Regions from separate parts of the Nocardioides piscis genome, predicted to be linked through region 2. Evidence: riboswitches for the same ligand, from Rfam matches in the RefSeq annotation. Region 2 holds a riboswitch; the other holds the start of a gene.

Region 1 (7,795 bases), 340 kb from region 2:
CGCTCGAGAGCTCAGCCATGGCAGCGAGCTGCGAGTCCACCTCGTGCTGGACGAGTCCGGACAGTCGCTGCCGATGTGGATGGAGTCAGAGCTGCTGCGGATCGCGCAGGAAGCCATCGGCAACGTCCGCAAGCATGCGCAGGCAGAGAACCTGTGGGTGACCCTCCAGTCGGACGGCGTCGACGTGAAACTGCGCATCGAGGACGACGGCATCGGCAATGCCACGCCGAAGGAGCGGCACTGGGGGCTGCAGACCATGACCGAAAGGGCAGAACGCATCGGCGCCTGCCTTACCATTGGCTCCCGACCGGGCGGTGGCACGATCGTGTCGCTCTCGAACACCGGGTCGCTACCGTTGGAAAAGGACCGCCACACGTGACGACCACAGTGCTCCTCGTTGACGACCACGAGCTGATCCGCCAAGGCCTGGCCCGCGCCTTCGAGCGAGACGACGACATGACAGTGGTGGGGCAAGCCGGCACCGTGGCAGAGGGGCTCCGGTGCTTCGCCGACCTGGACCCCGACGTGGTCGTCACCGACCTGCAGCTTCCCGACGGTCACGGGCTCGACATCGTGCGCGGACTTCGAGCGACTAGCAACACCGTCGGTGCGGTGGTGCTGACCATGCATGCCGGCGACGACCAGATCTTCGCGGCAATGGAGGCAGGAGCGTCCGCCTTCGTCGGCAAGGACCGCAAGGCCACAGAAGTGGTGAGTGCCGCCAAGCATGCCGCCGTCGCACCACGAACCTTCCTGTGCGCCGGTCTGGCAGCCGCGATGATGCGTCGCACCAGCTCTCCTTCTCCCCCGTCTCTGTCGACTCGTGAGGGCGAAGTCCTCGGACTGCTGGCCGACGGTCTCGGCACCGGCGAGATCGCAGCGAAGCTGTTCCTCAGCGAGTCGACGGCGAAGACCCACATCACGCACATCTACCAGAAGCTCGGGGCGGCCAACCGGGCCCAAGCCCTCGTGACCGCCATGCGAATGGGCCTCCTGGACCACTTGGGGCCCCAGCGCTTCTGACCCCACACAGGTGGGCCAGATGGTCCAGTCCAAGGGGCATGGTCTGGCTAGTCAGAAGGAACTACGGGCATCGAGCCGATCACCCGATTCGTCGATCGAGCCCTTCCGGCAGAATTCTTCCTACCGGGCTCCCCCGGGACCCGAAACCTGACTTCCACACCTTCAAGGGGAAACACATGCTCGAGAAGTTCATCACCTTCATGATCACCGGCCGCGACGACAACGAAGAGGGCGCCACCGCTGTTGAGTACGGCCTGCTCGTCGCGCTCATCGCCGCCGTGATCATCGCCACCGTCCTCCTCCTCGGCGGCCAGATCAACACCGCCTTCAACTCCATCACCACCAAGCTCTGATCAAGACAAGACGAATGGCCGGAACCCCTCTCGGGGTCCCGGCCATTCGCATTTCCCCGTCACCGAGAAAGGCAACAGCCATGGCCGATCAGCCCAGGCGCAGGAGCCACGCCGAAACCGGCGCAAGCGCCGTCGAGTATGCCCTGCTGATTTCCATGGTCGCCGGCCTCATCTTCGTCATTGTGACCATTTTCGGGACAAGCGTCGGGCAACTCTTCACCATTCAGTGGTGGCCGTGACCGCTCCAAGCGTCTGTCATGGTTCGCTCAGCGACTGATGAGGCTTTACCCACCGAGATCACCAGCCAGGTGTGTAGCTTGCCCTCGTCGGCCGGGTCCTCCTGGTGAGGACCCGGCGATGGTTTTCGGTGCCAATCAGGCAGGATCTGGCTAGTCAGAAGGAACTACGGGCATCGAGCCGATCACCCGATTCGTCGATCGAGCCCTTCCGGCAGAATTCTTCTTACCGGGCTCCCCCGGGACCCGAAACCTGACTTCCACACCTTCAAGGGGAAACACATGCTCGAGAAGTTCATCACCTTCATGATCACCGGCCGCGACGACAACGAAGAGGGCGCCACCGCTGTTGAGTACGGCCTGCTCGTCGCGCTCATCGCCGCCGTGATCATCGCCACCGTCCTCCTCCTCGGCGGCCAGATCAACACCGCCTTCAACTCCATCACCACCAAGCTCTGATCAAGACAAGACGAATGGCCGGAACCCCTCTCGGGGTCCCGGCCATTCGCATTTCCCCGTCACCGAGAAAGGCAACAGCCATGGCCGATCAGCCCAGGCGCAGGAGCCACGCCGAAACCGGCGTAAGCGCCGTCGAGTATGCCCTGCTGATTTCCATGGTCGCCGGCCTCATCTTCGTCATTGTGACCATTTTCGGGACAAGCGTCGGGCAACTCTTTACCATTCAGTGGTGGCCTTGACATCGCCATGACTCGCGGCCGATACCCGGCGCCACCGTCACACGGCCCTCCACCCAACAACTGACCAGGGAGAAATCACATGCTCGAGAAGTTCATCACCTTCATGATCACCGGCCGCGACGACAACGAAGAGGGCGCGACCGCTGTTGAGTACGGCCTGCTCGTCGCGCTCATCGCCGCCGTGATCATCGCCACCGTCCTGCTACTCGGCGGCCAGATCAACACCGCCTTCACCTCGATCACCGACAAGCTCTGATCGACACGAGCGGTGGCCGGGCCCCCTGTGGAGGCGCCGGCCACCGTCGTTTGTTACCCCTCACTCGCGAGCACCCATGTGCCGGGCCAAGGCGATCCGCTCGAGCGTGACCGGGTGACTTCCCCACCACCAGTGCATCCAGGCGGGCGGGGTCGGGTCGGCCAGCGACCTCAGAGCAAGCGCCCGCTGCATCTCGACGAACGCGTCAGCATCGCGCGTCGCCTCCAGCGCGACCACGTCGGCCCGGGTCTCGACCCGTCGGCTGATCGCGTTCTGCAGCGGGCTGGTCGCCAGCGTCGCCAGGACCACCAGCGCCAGCACGAGCGGCACAGCGCCTGGGTCGCTCACCGGGTGGCGACGCCCGGCACGCCCCGACAGCAGCAGGCCCAGCAGTCCCACTCCGGCTGCAGCCCCGAGCGCCCCCAGAGCTGTGCCGACCACGACGTCGTCGTTGGCGGTGTGTGCCACCTCGTGAGCGATCACTGAGAGCGCCTGGTCGTGGGGAAGCGACTCCACGAGAGTGTCGTAGACAACGACCCGGCGGGTGTCGCCGAACCCGGAGACATAGGCGTTGAGTGTCGTGGTGCGCCGGGATGCATCGGCCACCAGGACGTCGTCGACTCGGACCCCCTCCCTCTCGGCAAGGTCGATGACGGCCGAGCGCAGCTCGCCGTCGGGCATCGGGGTGAAGCTGTTGAAGAGGGGCTCCACGACAAGGGGGTAGATGAATGAGCCCAGCACCACGAGACCCGCCAGAACGGCGGCCGCGATCGCGGGCCACACCCTGGGCCAGCGTCGAGCGGCCCCGATGAGGAGGAGCAGCCCGATCGACGTCGTGACGACGGTGATCAGCTCGTTCGTGGCAACGTCTCGGGCATAGCCCCACCACGACTGGTTGCTCAGTCCGTTCGCAAGCCGGTGCCGATGCAGCATGATGCTGCACGCCAGCGTTGCCAGGCGTCCCACGAGGCTGATCGCCAGCACGCCCAGGACGACCTTGATCCACCACGGCCCGGGGAGCCGCTTCATCAACCGACGACCCACGCGACTGAAACCCAGGACCGAGCTCACCACGAGGCTGATCGCCAGCGACAGCAGGCTCCATCCTCGCGCCCAGGACGCATAGTCCTCTGCCCGTTCGATCTCGTCCGCGGAGAAGACCGATTCAGGGCGTACGGCGACGGGCGCTCCCCCGGGCACCGGCTGCCAGGGCACCCAGATCGCTGCCACCACGACGAAGCCGAGGGCGCTGAGAAGAGTCACCACCAGGGCTGGGTGTCGGGCGAGGCGCCCGGCGAGCATCACTCCAGCGCCTCGAGCCGGCGCTGCCAGCCAGCGAGCAACCCCTTCGGGGTCAGCCCGACAGAGGCGAGCGCCTCGGCAGTGTCAGCGCCTCCGGAAGCTTTCTCATAGACGGTGACAAGGCCGTCTTCCCCGGCTCGTGCGGCCACCTCGACGCATGCCAACCACGCCATCTCGTAGGCCGCCTGCAGGTCACCGGCCGACGGGTCGAACTCCGCGGTGCCGGGCAGGTGGTCCGGCACACCGTTGCGACGCACTGAGGCGGCTGCGCGGGCGGCCGTGATGTCCAGCGGCAGGTCGACGTCACGCAGCGCGACATAGTCGGCGAAGCCTTCGAGCAGCCACGGATCGAGCACGGCCGTGTTGGCGTCGGTGGCGACGTGGACGACTTCGTGGCTGATCACCACCTGAGCCCCCGCCCCGCGCAACCGGCCACTGACCTCGGGGTTGACGAAGACCCGCACGGGCGCGCCGGTCCGCCCGGAACCGTCGGCCGACGCGGTCACTGCCGCGATCGCGTCGTAGGTCCCGTCAGCGACTCCCAAGGCGTCGTCCAGCCCGGACGCGCTCGCCGGGACGGCCAGGACGACGGAGGGTCGCCACTGCGGCAGCACTCGCCTGACGACCGGGATCGCCCGCTGGACGCGAGCGAGGTAGTCCCGCGCCGCGCGTGCCCGGTCGGCACCCTGCGCCATTACCAGCGTTCCCGGGGCACGGCGTACGGCGAGGGGCGACCCCAGCCACATCGGCGAGACACCCTCTCCCCCACCGACGCTGGTGATGGCCACCCCGTCACCGTCACTGACGAAGTCCACCAGGACCTCGGCCTGCGCCGGCTCCTGGTCGAAGCCGTCGATCCGCCAGGAGAGGTCGACGGCCGCGGTCCAGGAGCCGTCCGGGCCGATGGCACCGACCTCGTCGAGGTATCTGGCCGAGAGGTCCACCAGCCCCAGCGCTCTGACATTGCGGACGATGGCCTCCACGCCCTGGCCGGCTTGTGCGTCCTGCTCGGGTGTCAGCGACGCGGCCGCGGCCGCGTCTCCCGACTCCAGCGCCTCCACCCACTGCTGCAGGGTCGCTGCGGCTCCCCCGGCACCAGCGGTCGACGTGGCCGGCCGCCGGGACACGTCGGCGCGGTAGGGCTCGTCCCCTGCCGCCACCCACACGACGACCGCCAGGAGCACCAACCCCAGGAAGAGCGAAAGACCGGCCACCCACGAGCGTGGGAAGCCGGCCTTCACGGTCGGACTGTCAGCCAGGGCGGACCGCACCGACGTAGGGCATGGAATAGAGCCCGGTCACCGCGACCCCGGTGCTGGGGTTGGCCGCATGCACGATCAGGCCATTTCCGATGTACATCCCGACGTGGCTGATCGGCGTGTAGTAGAACACCAGGTCGCCCGGCTGAAGGGCACTGGCCGAGACGCGCGGCCCGGAACTGAACTGCGCGCTCGAGGAGTGCGGGAGACCGACCCCCGCCGCGCCCCAGGCTCGCATCGTCAGACCCGAGCAGTCGAAGGCGCTCTCGCCGACCGCGCCGTAGACATAGGCGTCACCGACCTGGGCCATTGCATAGCCGACGGCAGCGGCTGCTCGACCGGACGCCGGGACGGAGGCCGGGACCCGGCTGGTGCTGGAGCGTGAGGGGCTGAGAAGGCGCTCGCGCTCCTCCGCCTCGAGGTCGTCCAGCAGGTCTTCGGCAGCACCCAGCCGTTCGTCGATCGTGGACTTCTCGGCCTCGAGCCGCTCGGCAGTCTCAGCGATCTCGGCGGCTCGCTCGGCGGTGGCCTGCCGGCGGAGGTCGAGGGCGTCGAGCTCGGTGGCGTAGGCATTGAACATGTTGTCCTGCAGGGCGTTGAAGCCCGACATGGTCGAGAGCTGGCCGAGGAAGGCGGCCGGGTCGTCGGCGACGACGACCTGGCCGACGGTCGAGATGGACTCGCCCTGGAACCCTCGCAGGACGGAGTCAGCCACGTCCTCACGCACGGCGTCGAGGCGGTCGCTCTGACGACGCTCGTCGGCACGCACGGCGGCGAGGTCCTTGCGCAGCTCGTCGAGGTCGAGCTTGGCGTCGTTGTAGCGCTCGGAGGCCTGTTCGGCCTCGTGGTAGAGCCGCTCGACCTTCGCCTTGACGTCCTTGATGTCGGGCTCGGCCTGGGCGGGTGCGAGCGGGACGAGTCCGAGGCAGGCGATGGCAGCGGTTGTCAGCAGCGCGCCGCCGATCCGCATCCGGTCGTGATTCACGAGCGGGGGTTCTCCCTTGTTTGTCGTACGTCTACCGGGTGAGCTGACGGGTTCGGGCACGACGTGGCCCTACGCCTCCTCCGTCATGCGCAAGCGCACGCCCTCGGTGACGATTCACCCCAGATGGGGAAGTGGTTCCCCGGCTCCGGCCCCCAGCGCAGCAAGGCCGAACTCGACGCGGCGTTCGCGCGGACCCGGTGGCCCACTTCCACGAACGCCAGGGCTCACCCTAGACCGACGCCGGGGCCCTCGCCAATCAACGTCCCACAAAGTCGTCCACGTGTCGGCACACGTCAGGCCGACTCCGTCTCCGGGCCGGCCAGAGGCTGGACGAGACGCAGCGGCGGCACGAGTCCCCCTGCGGCCAGCGCTTCCAGCGCGCGGCGCTCGTCATCGTCGAAGGTGAGCTCCGGTGGCGGCCCGAGAAGCACCGTCACCACACAGTCGTGGCATGCCAGCCCCCGCACGAGGCAGCTGTCGCAATCGATTCGTGTCGTCATGACGATCAGCGTGACAGTGGGCACCGACAACGAGAGTCGGCCGACTCGACGTCGCGGGTCCGCACGCAGTCAGGAACGGACGTAGAGCACCCACTCGCCGGTGAGCGCGACCACCTCGAAGCCGTCCTCACCGGCCATGACCTCGTCGGCCTGTGTCCCCTCCTGGACGAGGACCGCTCCGGAGCCTTCGACCGCTGTGGTCATGGCGGGCCGGCCCGCCATGAAGTCGAGGTAGGCGCGCTGGTCCTCGGCCCGGAACGCATCCAAGGGGTTGCTGAGCCACACCTCGACCCCGTGGACCGCCAACGCCTCCACCACCGGCTCTGGCGCGAGCACGACCCGGGCCGGCGCCGCTTGCCGGACCTCCTGTGCCAGCGCCTTGTCGGCTTCCCCGAGAGAGTGTCCGCGGAAGGCCGACGGGACCGCGGAGGCGACCAGCGCAGCGACGACCAGGGCCACCACCCGAGCATGAGGCAAGAGCTTGAGGTCTGCGAACCGTCCCGGAACGCGAGTGCCGCCGTATGCCGCTGGGCCGGCCAGCAGCAGGAGCAGCCAGATCCCGTTGCGCGCCGCCACCACCGTGGCAACCGTCAGACCCACCACTGCGACGCATTCCCACAGCGGCAGTCGGCGACGCAGGGCCAGCAGTCCCAGCAGCCCCACTCCCAGGAGCATCAACAGGTCGAAGGGGTCCCTGAAGTCAGGGCTCGCCCACAAGCCCTCTCCCTGCTTGGCCGCCTCGTTCTGGAGGACGCCCCAGTAGTACTCCGCCGTACGCCACCCCGCGGGATTGATCGAGAGCGCAGCGAGCGTCGCCACACCCAGGGTGACTGTCTCGACAGGGCGGCGAGGCAGGCGCGAGAACAGCAGGTAGGCGCCGATGACACACACTCCGAGCAGCACCCCGCCGTGCAGGTTGCCCCACAGTGCGACCAGGATCGGCGCCCACCACATGCCGCGCCCCGGGGAACGGTGCTGGGCGCGCACGAGGAGCAGCACCAGCACGAAGGGGACCAGGGAGAAGGTCTGGAGACGCGCGACCGCGAAGGTCGCGATGCCCGCGACGACCAGCACCGTGAGCGCCAGCGAGGTGGCAAGGTCGGCGGCCCCCCTGCGGCGGGCGTCGAGCGCCACGAGCATCAGCGCGAGAAGGACCGTGGAGTAGTGCCAGACGAGGAGTCCG
Region 2 (7,795 bases):
TGCTTCGGCCCGGACGCCGCGGCGGACGTGCTCGCCAGGGCGGCTCGGGCGCGATCGGCGATCTGTTCACCGACCGAGGCGGCCAGCTCGTCGCTCGCGCTGCTGCGGCCGGCCATCACGGCCAACATGGCGTGTTCCTTGCCGGCGGAGACCCGCATCGCCGCAGCCATGTCCGCGTCGAGCGGGGCCTGGCGGTGCCGGTCGATGATCGCGCGGACACCGGGGAGCTCGCGGGCGGTGGCCTGCCAGGCAGCGACGACGCCGGCCTCGAGGTCCATCGGCTCCGACATCAGCTCGCGCTCGATGTGACCGGCCAGGCGGGTGTGCCACCGCAGCTGGAGAGCACCGAGCAGGGTCAGCTCGTCCGCGAACGTCTCGGCGACGCCGTCGACGTCCATCGGCAGGTGGCCGTCGCGTCGCGCGTCAGCCGCCGCCATCACGCTGCGGAGGACTTCTCCACGGTTGTGGAAGGACTTCCAGGTCATGGCAGGCTCCTTTCTGATTCACATACCGTTGGTACGTACTCAGAGTATGCGACGTACCGACGGTGGGCCAAACCTCGCCGCCGTGACTCCGACCACAAGATGCTCGGCGACATACCGCCGGTAGGTCATAGACTCCGACAGATGAGCAAGTCCTCGGCGTCCAAGCTGATCCCCAAGGTTCCCGGCGTGCCCACGCCCCGGGTGCCGAAGGTGTCGAGCCGTCGGGCGCAATACTCGGCCAGCACCAAGCGCGCCCTCGTCGACGTGGCGCAGGACCTGTTCACCGAGCAGGGCTACGCCGCGACGTCCCTCGACCAGATCGTGGCGGGCGCCCGCGTCACCAAGGGTGCGCTCTATCACCACTTCTCGGGCAAGCAGGCCCTCTTCGAGGAGATCTTCCAACAGATCGAGGCCGCCGCCGACAAGGAGATCAAGCGGAGCCTGAAGGGCGAGCGTGACCCGTGGCTCAAGGCACAGGCCGGGCTCCGCGCGTTCCTCGAGGTGGTGCAGCAGCCCGGCTACCGCCGGATCGTCATCCAGGACGGTCCTTCGGTGCTCGGCTTCGAACGCTTCCGCGACCAGGAGGAGCGCTCGACGTTCGCCACCGTCAACCAGATCGTGCACGACGTGTTGTCCGCCGGCATCTGGCACCTCGACGAGGAGATGCTGCAGACCTTCGCCCGCATCTTCTTCGGTGCCCTGTCGTCGGCCGGACACACGGTTGCCGCCAGCGCCGACCCAGCGATGGCAGCCAAGCGCGTGGAGACCGCGATCGGCTTCATCCTCACCGGGTTGCAGGCGGTCGAGAAGGCCGGCGTCGAGCTGCCCGACCTGACCGCCGAGTCAGACGACTGAGGCTGCTTCGGACGCCTACTTCGACCAGGTGACGTCGCCGGTCCCCTGGGGGACCAGCTCGATCCAGACCCGGCCGGCAGGCACGCTCAGCTCCCCCTTCTTGGTCGAGAGCTCAATCTGGCCGGTCAGGCCGTCCTTGCTCCAGGTCGCCTGGACGACCTTGCCGTCGTGGAAGAGCTGTGCGGGACCCTTGCCCTCGAACTTCGTCTCAGGCACGGGATATCCCGAGGGGTCGCGATAGCCGGCGTCACCGACCCGGACCCGCAGCACCAGCACGCTGGTCGCCGGGAACTCGTCGCCGTCCGCGGCATAGCTGTTGGTGTTGACGTACTTCCCACCCTGCTTGCCGCCCTGGAAGGCCCAGCTCGTCGTGTGCCCCCGAAGAAGGCGCTGAGGCTGCGCGCGGGCTTCTTGCCGGGGAAGTCGGCCGGGGTGCCGAAGTCGAGGTAGGGCTTGGGCGCCTTGCCGCCCTTGATGCCCTTGGCGATCTCGCCCGGCCGCGAGAAGAGGTTGTACGGCGCTGAGCGGCTCGTCTCCCGATAGATCCCCTTGGCCCCCTCGGTGACCCAGGGGATGCCGGCCTTCCTGACCCGGTCGAGCGTGATCTGGGCGGCTCCGCTGGTGACCACGTGGGCACCGACCGGCACGATCCCGATGTCGCTGGCGCGCATCGACCGCACCGGGCCGACCACGGGTGGGAGCTTCGAGTAGTAGAAGGCGGCCAGTCGGGTCATCCCGCCCTCGACGAGCTCCTCGACGACCATGTCCGCGGAGCCGAGGCCGACCTGCGGAGCACTGGAGGAGGTGTTGTCGACCTTGGTCACGAGCACCGGGTGCTTGGGATAGGACCCCTTGACCTCCAGGCCGGTGAGCGGCCAGAGCGCCGGCGGGTCCTCGGCAACCTCGGCGGCGGTCGTGGGCTCGCCCGAGGTGGGGGCGCTGTCCTCGGTGGGCTCCTTGTCGCCGCCGCAGGCGGCCAGGCCGCCCAGAAGGGCAGTGGCCGTCAGCGCGGCGAGCGATAGACGCAGGCGGGAGTGCAAGGGGGTGCTCCGATCACAGGGGCGGAAAGTCTGGGGAAAGTGTCACTGTCCGGCCAAGGGCGGCGGGTGAGGCGCGCCGCGGGTGTGGCTGGCGCCACTGGCGACGGGCGCAGCCACCGCTGGGTGGCCGCGCCCGTCACCGGGCTCGCTCAGCGGCGCAGTGTGCCACCGAACCAGCTGCTCGTCCACGGCGCTGCGACCGTCACCCGCCGGCCGGAACCGGGCGAGTGCACCATCATCGCGCGCCCGTTCTTGAAGCCGATGAAGATCGCTGCGTGATAGACGTTGCCGCCGCTGTGGAAGAACATCAGGTCACCGGGGCGCATGTTGTGCTTGGCGATCCGACGGGTCGCGCCGGCTTGGGCGTCGGACGTGCGAGGGACGCTGACGCCGGCGCGGCCATAGCTGTAGGCGATCAGGCCGGAGCAGTCGAAGGCGTTCGGGCCGGCGGCGCCATACGCATAGACGTCTCCCCGCTGGTTGAGGGCGATCTGCTGAGCAGTCAGGATCCGTGAGTTCAGCCTCTTCGCGGCCGCGGCGGGGGCACGACGTTCGGAGGTCTCCGCGGCGGACGCCGCAGTGGCGGGCGCGATCGCGACGGCCGTGGAGGCCATCGAGAGACCGAGCAGGGCGAGGGCGCCGGAGCGCAGGGTCGAGCTGATGCGACGGGTCGCAGGCATGGCAAAGTCCTTTCCCACGCCTGTGAGGTGAGCTGTCGGGTTGGAGCTGGAAAGTGCTCCGCCACCTGGTGGTGGCTTCACCCCGAGCCGTCCGCTGGCTGCGGCCGGCAGTGGAACCTGTGGGTCCCCACTCCTGCCCGAACATCGTGGTATCAGGGGGTCCGCTCCGGGCGGGCAGGACTCGGCGTTGCCCGGGCGGGATATCGGTTGTGTGATGCCTCCACCCGGCGTCGGCCGGAGGTTGAGGCGTCCACGAAGGTAGGCAAACCAGGGCCGGAAATCCAAGTTTCCACCACGTCCACTCGCCCTCCCCCGCGACTGCAGGCGGGGATCGGGGCGTCTGAGTGAGCAGGGTCATACGCCGCGAGCGGTGCGTGAGGCGGGTGCGGGTCGCGCAGAAGCAGCCCCACTCACCGCCCGGTGCGTCAGCCGAGCTTGGCCCCGCCGTCGACGTAGAGGGTCTGGCCGGTGATGTAGGAGGCCTCGTCGCTGCACAGGAAGGCCGCGGCCGCGGCGATGTCCTCGGGGTAGCCCACCCGGCGGACGGGGTTGGCGTCCGCGTTCATCTTGCGGAAGTCGTCGACGTCGATCTTGAGCCGCGCGGCGGTCGCGTCGGTCATCTCGGTGGCGATGAAGCCGGGGGCGACGGCGTTGGCATTGATGCCGTAGGGGCCGAGCTCGATCCCGAGCGTGCGGGTGAAGCCCTGGATCCCCATCTTGGCGGCGGAGTAGTTGGCCTGGCCGCGAGCGCCGAGCGCGTTGACGCTGGAGAGGTTGAGGATCTTGCCGTACTTCTGCTCGACGAAGTGCTTCTGGGCGGCCTTGGTCATGTTGAAGGCGCCCTTGAGGTGCACGTTCATCACGAGGTCCCAGTCGTCCTCGGTCATCTTGAAGAGCAGGTTGTCGCGGGTGATGCCGGCGTTGTTGACCAGGATGTGGATGCCGCCCAGCTCGCTGACGACACGCTCGACCGCTTCGCCGGCAGCCGTGGAGTTGGAGACGTCGCAGCCGACGCCGATCGCCTTGGCACCGTCGGCCAGCTCGAGCCGCTCTGCGGCCTCCGAGGCGGCGCTCTCGTCGAGGTCGAGGATGGCCACCGACGCGCCTTCGCTGGCGAACCGCTGCGCCGTACCGAACCCGATGCCGCGTGCGGCTCCGGTGATGACTGCGACGCGACCGTCAAAGCGACCCATGGTGACTCCTCAAGACTTAGATCTGGACGGCCCGACCCTAAGCCATGCCTAGTAGCCCCAGGGTCGCGGCTCGTCCCAGGCCAGGACGTGGCCCCAGTGCTCGTTCTTCGCGAGCCTGACGAGCACGTCCTCATCCAAGCTGCGGGGATCGAAGGTGGAGAGCACAGCGCGCGGCAGCCCGTTGTCGCAGGTCTCGGTGTGGGCGATCAGAAGGCGGTCCTCGAGACCGTCGACGAGAGAGACACCGCCCCGGCTCCCCGGGACTCTCACCGTCCTGACCTGCCCCTTCGCGTTCTCGCGGGTGATGAAGGAGCCGCCGCACGGGCCGTTCCCCTCGTAGTAGGAGGTGCCGCCGACCTGACGGACGTCAGTGTCCTCCCAGCTCGGACCCCGGAATCCGGGCCTGTTGCTCCGTCGCATCCTGGCCATCGCCGTCACCGCGCCGTCCAGCCCGACGGTCACGAGCCGGGAGCCCTTGCGCGAGTAGCAGGACGCGAGCAGTGCGGTGTCGCTGTACCACCGCAGGGGTCGGCACTGCCCCGGCGTCGCGACCCGGTGAGGCGAGGCGCCGTCAAGCGGAAGCACGAGCAGGGCCCTCCCCTCGGCCACCACGGCGGACGTGCCGTCGGGGGTGGTGATCGCGCCACCCTGGCCCGCACGTCCGAGGGTGGTGCGGGTGCCGTCCCAGGCGATCGAGAGGATCCTGCCGCCCAGCGTCTGGGTCAGCACGCCGGAGCCGTCAGGACGCAGACCGGTGGCCATCTCGGCCTTCGGCAGGGCCAGCGTCCGGGTGGCGCCCGTCTCGAGATCCAGGTGGATCGCCTGCTTGCGCGCCAGACTGACGTAGCGCTTGAGCAGGGCCGTCCGGGCCGACGGGTCCCAGCCGATCAGGGTGAAGTTTCCCGGGTCGACGTTGTTCTTCGGCGCTTGCCTCGTCGTGCGGTGAAGCGGGTGCCGCACCCCGTCCGGCGAGATGAGCTCGAGGCTGCGCGCTCGCACGCTGAGCTCGGCGCCCTGCTCGACCCGGCCACGGATCACCGTCGCCAGCACCCAGCCGTCACCGACCTGGTCCCACGGGACTCCGCTGCGCCCAGCGGCGGTGGTCGCCGTGGCGGGCGCCAGCACGGCGAGGATCAACAAGGCCAGCAACGGCCCGAACAGCTTCGACATGTGGGGTCCCCCTCGATCGGTGTGTGTCATCGAAGACGTGCCGTCCCCGTGATCGGTTGCGTCCGCCCGCCGATCAGTTCAGTGCTGCCCTGAGGCGAGCCCCCACGTTGGCCATCTCACCCTCGGCATACTTCGTCCGCGGCCAGAAGAAGCCGCGCAGCCCGTCACCCTTGGTCCGCGGGACGACGTGGAGGTGCAGGTGTGGCACCGACTGGCTGACGGTGTTGTTGATCGCCACGAACGACCCCTGCGCACCGAGCGCATCCTTGACGGCCGTCGCGATCTCCTGCGCCGCTGCGAGGAAGCCGTCGCGCAGCGCGGCCGGCAGGTCGGGCAGCGTCTCGACGTGCTGGCGTGGGACCAGCAGCACGTGACCCTTGAACACCGGCCGCCGGTCGAGGAAGGCCACGAAGTCGTCACGCTCGAGCACCAGCTCTCCCGCCACCTCGCCGGAGACGATGCCGCAGAAGACGCAGTCAGCCATGTCGCGGAGGCTAGCCGCTGGCTAGTCTCGAGGCGATGCAGACCTTCCTGCCGTATGCCGACTTCGAGCGCTCCGCGCGCTCGCTGGACCCCAAGCGGCTGGGCAAGCAGCGCGTCGAGGCGATTCAGGTGGTCCGTGCGGTCACGGTGCCCGACTACGGCTGGCGCCACCACCCGGCGGCGCTGATGTGGAAGGGCCACGAAGAGGCCCTCGGCCGCTACGGCCTCGTCTGCTGCGAGGTCTGGACCGAGCTGGGCTTCGCAGACACGTGCGCGGCGACGATCGCCACCGACCTGCGCACGGCCGGCGTGGAGACCATCCGCACACAGGCCGAGCTGACCGAGGTAGGTGCGCTCCCCCCTTGGCTCGGCGACGAGGCGTTGCACCTCAGCCACCGCTCGGCACTGGTCCGCAAGGACCCCGACTTCTACAGCAGCCGTTTCCCCGATGCCCCCGACGACCTGCCCTACGTCTGGCCCGTGCGCTCCGAGGCGACTCTCGAGGCCGAGCGTCGTCGGGAGGCAAGAAGCGACCGGGAGACCCGGCGGCCGGGTTGAGGACGCTGTGACCGGCACAGCCCGCCTGAGGTCGCCTGGGGCCCGGACGGCGACCCGCTGGCCCTTGCGACCGTGGACTTCGGCAAGATCCCCGACGAGATCTGGGCGGTCGGCGAGGACGGCGGGGGCGGATCCGGTCAGAGCTGGGACAGGGGTTCCACGACGTGCTCGCCGAGGGACCTGACGAAGGCGACGGGGTCGCCGCCCAGAGGCATCACGTGCACCTCGTCGACACCGACGTCGGCCAGGGCTCGCATCTCCTCGACGAAGGCGGCGCCTCCGGCCGGGTCCTGTGCGACGGCACCGTTGTAGAGCACCGTCCTGCTGATCTCGTCGTAGGGACGACCCTCCCGCTCGCACCAGTCGCGAAGCACGGCGAGCTTGTGGGCGACCTCGTGGGGACCGGCGCCGGCGCCTGCGAAGACGTTGCAGGCGTCGGCATACTTCGCGACCAGTCGCAGCGTCTTTCTCTCACCGCCGCCGCCGACCATGATCGGCGGGTGCGGCCTGCGGAGGGGCTGGGGCGCGTTGATCGTCTCGGCCAGCTGGTAGTGCTTCCCGGCGTAGGGGCCGTTGTCGTCGCTCCACATCTGGCGCACGATCTGGATGGTCTCCTCGAGCCGCTCGAACCGTTCGGCCACCGGTGGGAAGGGGACGCCGAGGGCGCGATGCTCGCGCTCGTACCACGCGGCGCCGATGCCGAGAGCGGCCCGCCCGCCGGAGAGCACGTCGAGCGTCGAGACGATCTTGGCGAGCAGGCCGGGGTGGCGGTAGGTCACCCCGGTCATCAGGAGCTGGAGCTCCACCGACGTGGTGTGCGCCGCCAGGAACCCGAGCGCGGTGTAGCCCTCGAGCATCGGGTCCTCCGCGCCCGCCAAGAACTCGAGCTGGAAGTAGTGGTCCATGAACGAGAGGTTGTCGAGCCCGGACTCCTCGGCCGCCCTGCCTGTCGCGGCCAGGGCGGGCCCGATCGCTGCAGGGCCGCCGGGGAGGTCGAAGTTCACCAGGTGTACGCCGAGCTTCATGTCTGCTCCTTCGGTCGGCGACGCGGATCGCGTCCCCCCAGACTTCCACGAGCACCGACGTCCACCGGATCACGCCGGTAGGGCTGCTCGTCGACCGGCAGCGCGCTCAGCCGTGCCGATCAGGCGGCTGCCCGGGCTGGTCCGGGCCGATCTGGCAGGGGCGCATCATCTCGTTGTCCTCGTGCTCGAGGATGTGGCAGTGCCAGACATAGCGTCCGGCCGTCAGGAAGCTGGCCTTCACCCGCGTGACCTCGCCGGGGTAGGCGATGACGGTGTCCTTGACGCCCGCCTCCCAGGCCTCCGGGG

Evidence for each region. Region 2 has a riboswitch for cyclic di-AMP ahead of G7071_RS00165 (C40 family peptidase). Riboswitches for the same ligand answer to the same signal wherever they lie in the genome.
Region 1: another riboswitch for cyclic di-AMP. It lies ahead of G7071_RS17055 (C40 family peptidase); the one in region 2 lies ahead of G7071_RS00165 (C40 family peptidase).

Annotation. Positions count from the first base shown of each region.
Region 1 is NZ_CP049866.1:3,467,556-3,475,350, forward strand. It holds gene G7071_RS17010 (sensor histidine kinase) at 1-379, shown strand, start outside; gene G7071_RS17015 (response regulator transcription factor) at 376-1,023, shown strand; gene G7071_RS17020 (Flp family type IVb pilin) at 1,200-1,376, shown strand; gene G7071_RS17025 (Flp family type IVb pilin) at 1,457-1,615, shown strand; gene G7071_RS17030 (Flp family type IVb pilin) at 1,895-2,071, shown strand; gene G7071_RS17035 (Flp family type IVb pilin) at 2,152-2,310, shown strand; gene G7071_RS17040 (Flp family type IVb pilin) at 2,390-2,566, shown strand; gene G7071_RS17045 (M48 family metallopeptidase) at 2,627-3,868, opposite strand; gene G7071_RS17050 (hypothetical protein) at 3,868-5,109, opposite strand; gene G7071_RS17055 (C40 family peptidase) at 5,120-6,112, opposite strand; cyclic di-AMP (ydaO/yuaA leader) riboswitch at 6,132-6,290, opposite strand; gene G7071_RS17060 (hypothetical protein) at 6,406-6,612, opposite strand; gene G7071_RS17065 (hypothetical protein) at 6,682-7,795, opposite strand, start outside.
Region 2 is NZ_CP049866.1:21,321-29,115, forward strand. It holds gene G7071_RS00145 (hypothetical protein) at 1-485, opposite strand, end outside; gene G7071_RS00150 (TetR/AcrR family transcriptional regulator) at 627-1,340, shown strand; gene G7071_RS00155 (DUF3048 C-terminal domain-containing protein) at 1,356-1,616, opposite strand; partial or broken gene G7071_RS19530 (DUF3048 N-terminal domain-containing protein) at 1,823-2,380, opposite strand; gene G7071_RS00165 (C40 family peptidase) at 2,530-3,060, opposite strand; cyclic di-AMP (ydaO/yuaA leader) riboswitch at 3,063-3,257, opposite strand; gene G7071_RS00170 (SDR family NAD(P)-dependent oxidoreductase) at 3,486-4,253, opposite strand; gene G7071_RS00175 (hypothetical protein) at 4,302-5,423, opposite strand; gene G7071_RS00180 (HIT family protein) at 5,497-5,907, opposite strand; gene G7071_RS00185 (MSMEG_6728 family protein) at 5,943-6,464, shown strand; gene G7071_RS00190 (LLM class F420-dependent oxidoreductase) at 6,602-7,489, opposite strand; gene G7071_RS00195 (multicopper oxidase family protein) at 7,596-7,795, opposite strand, start outside.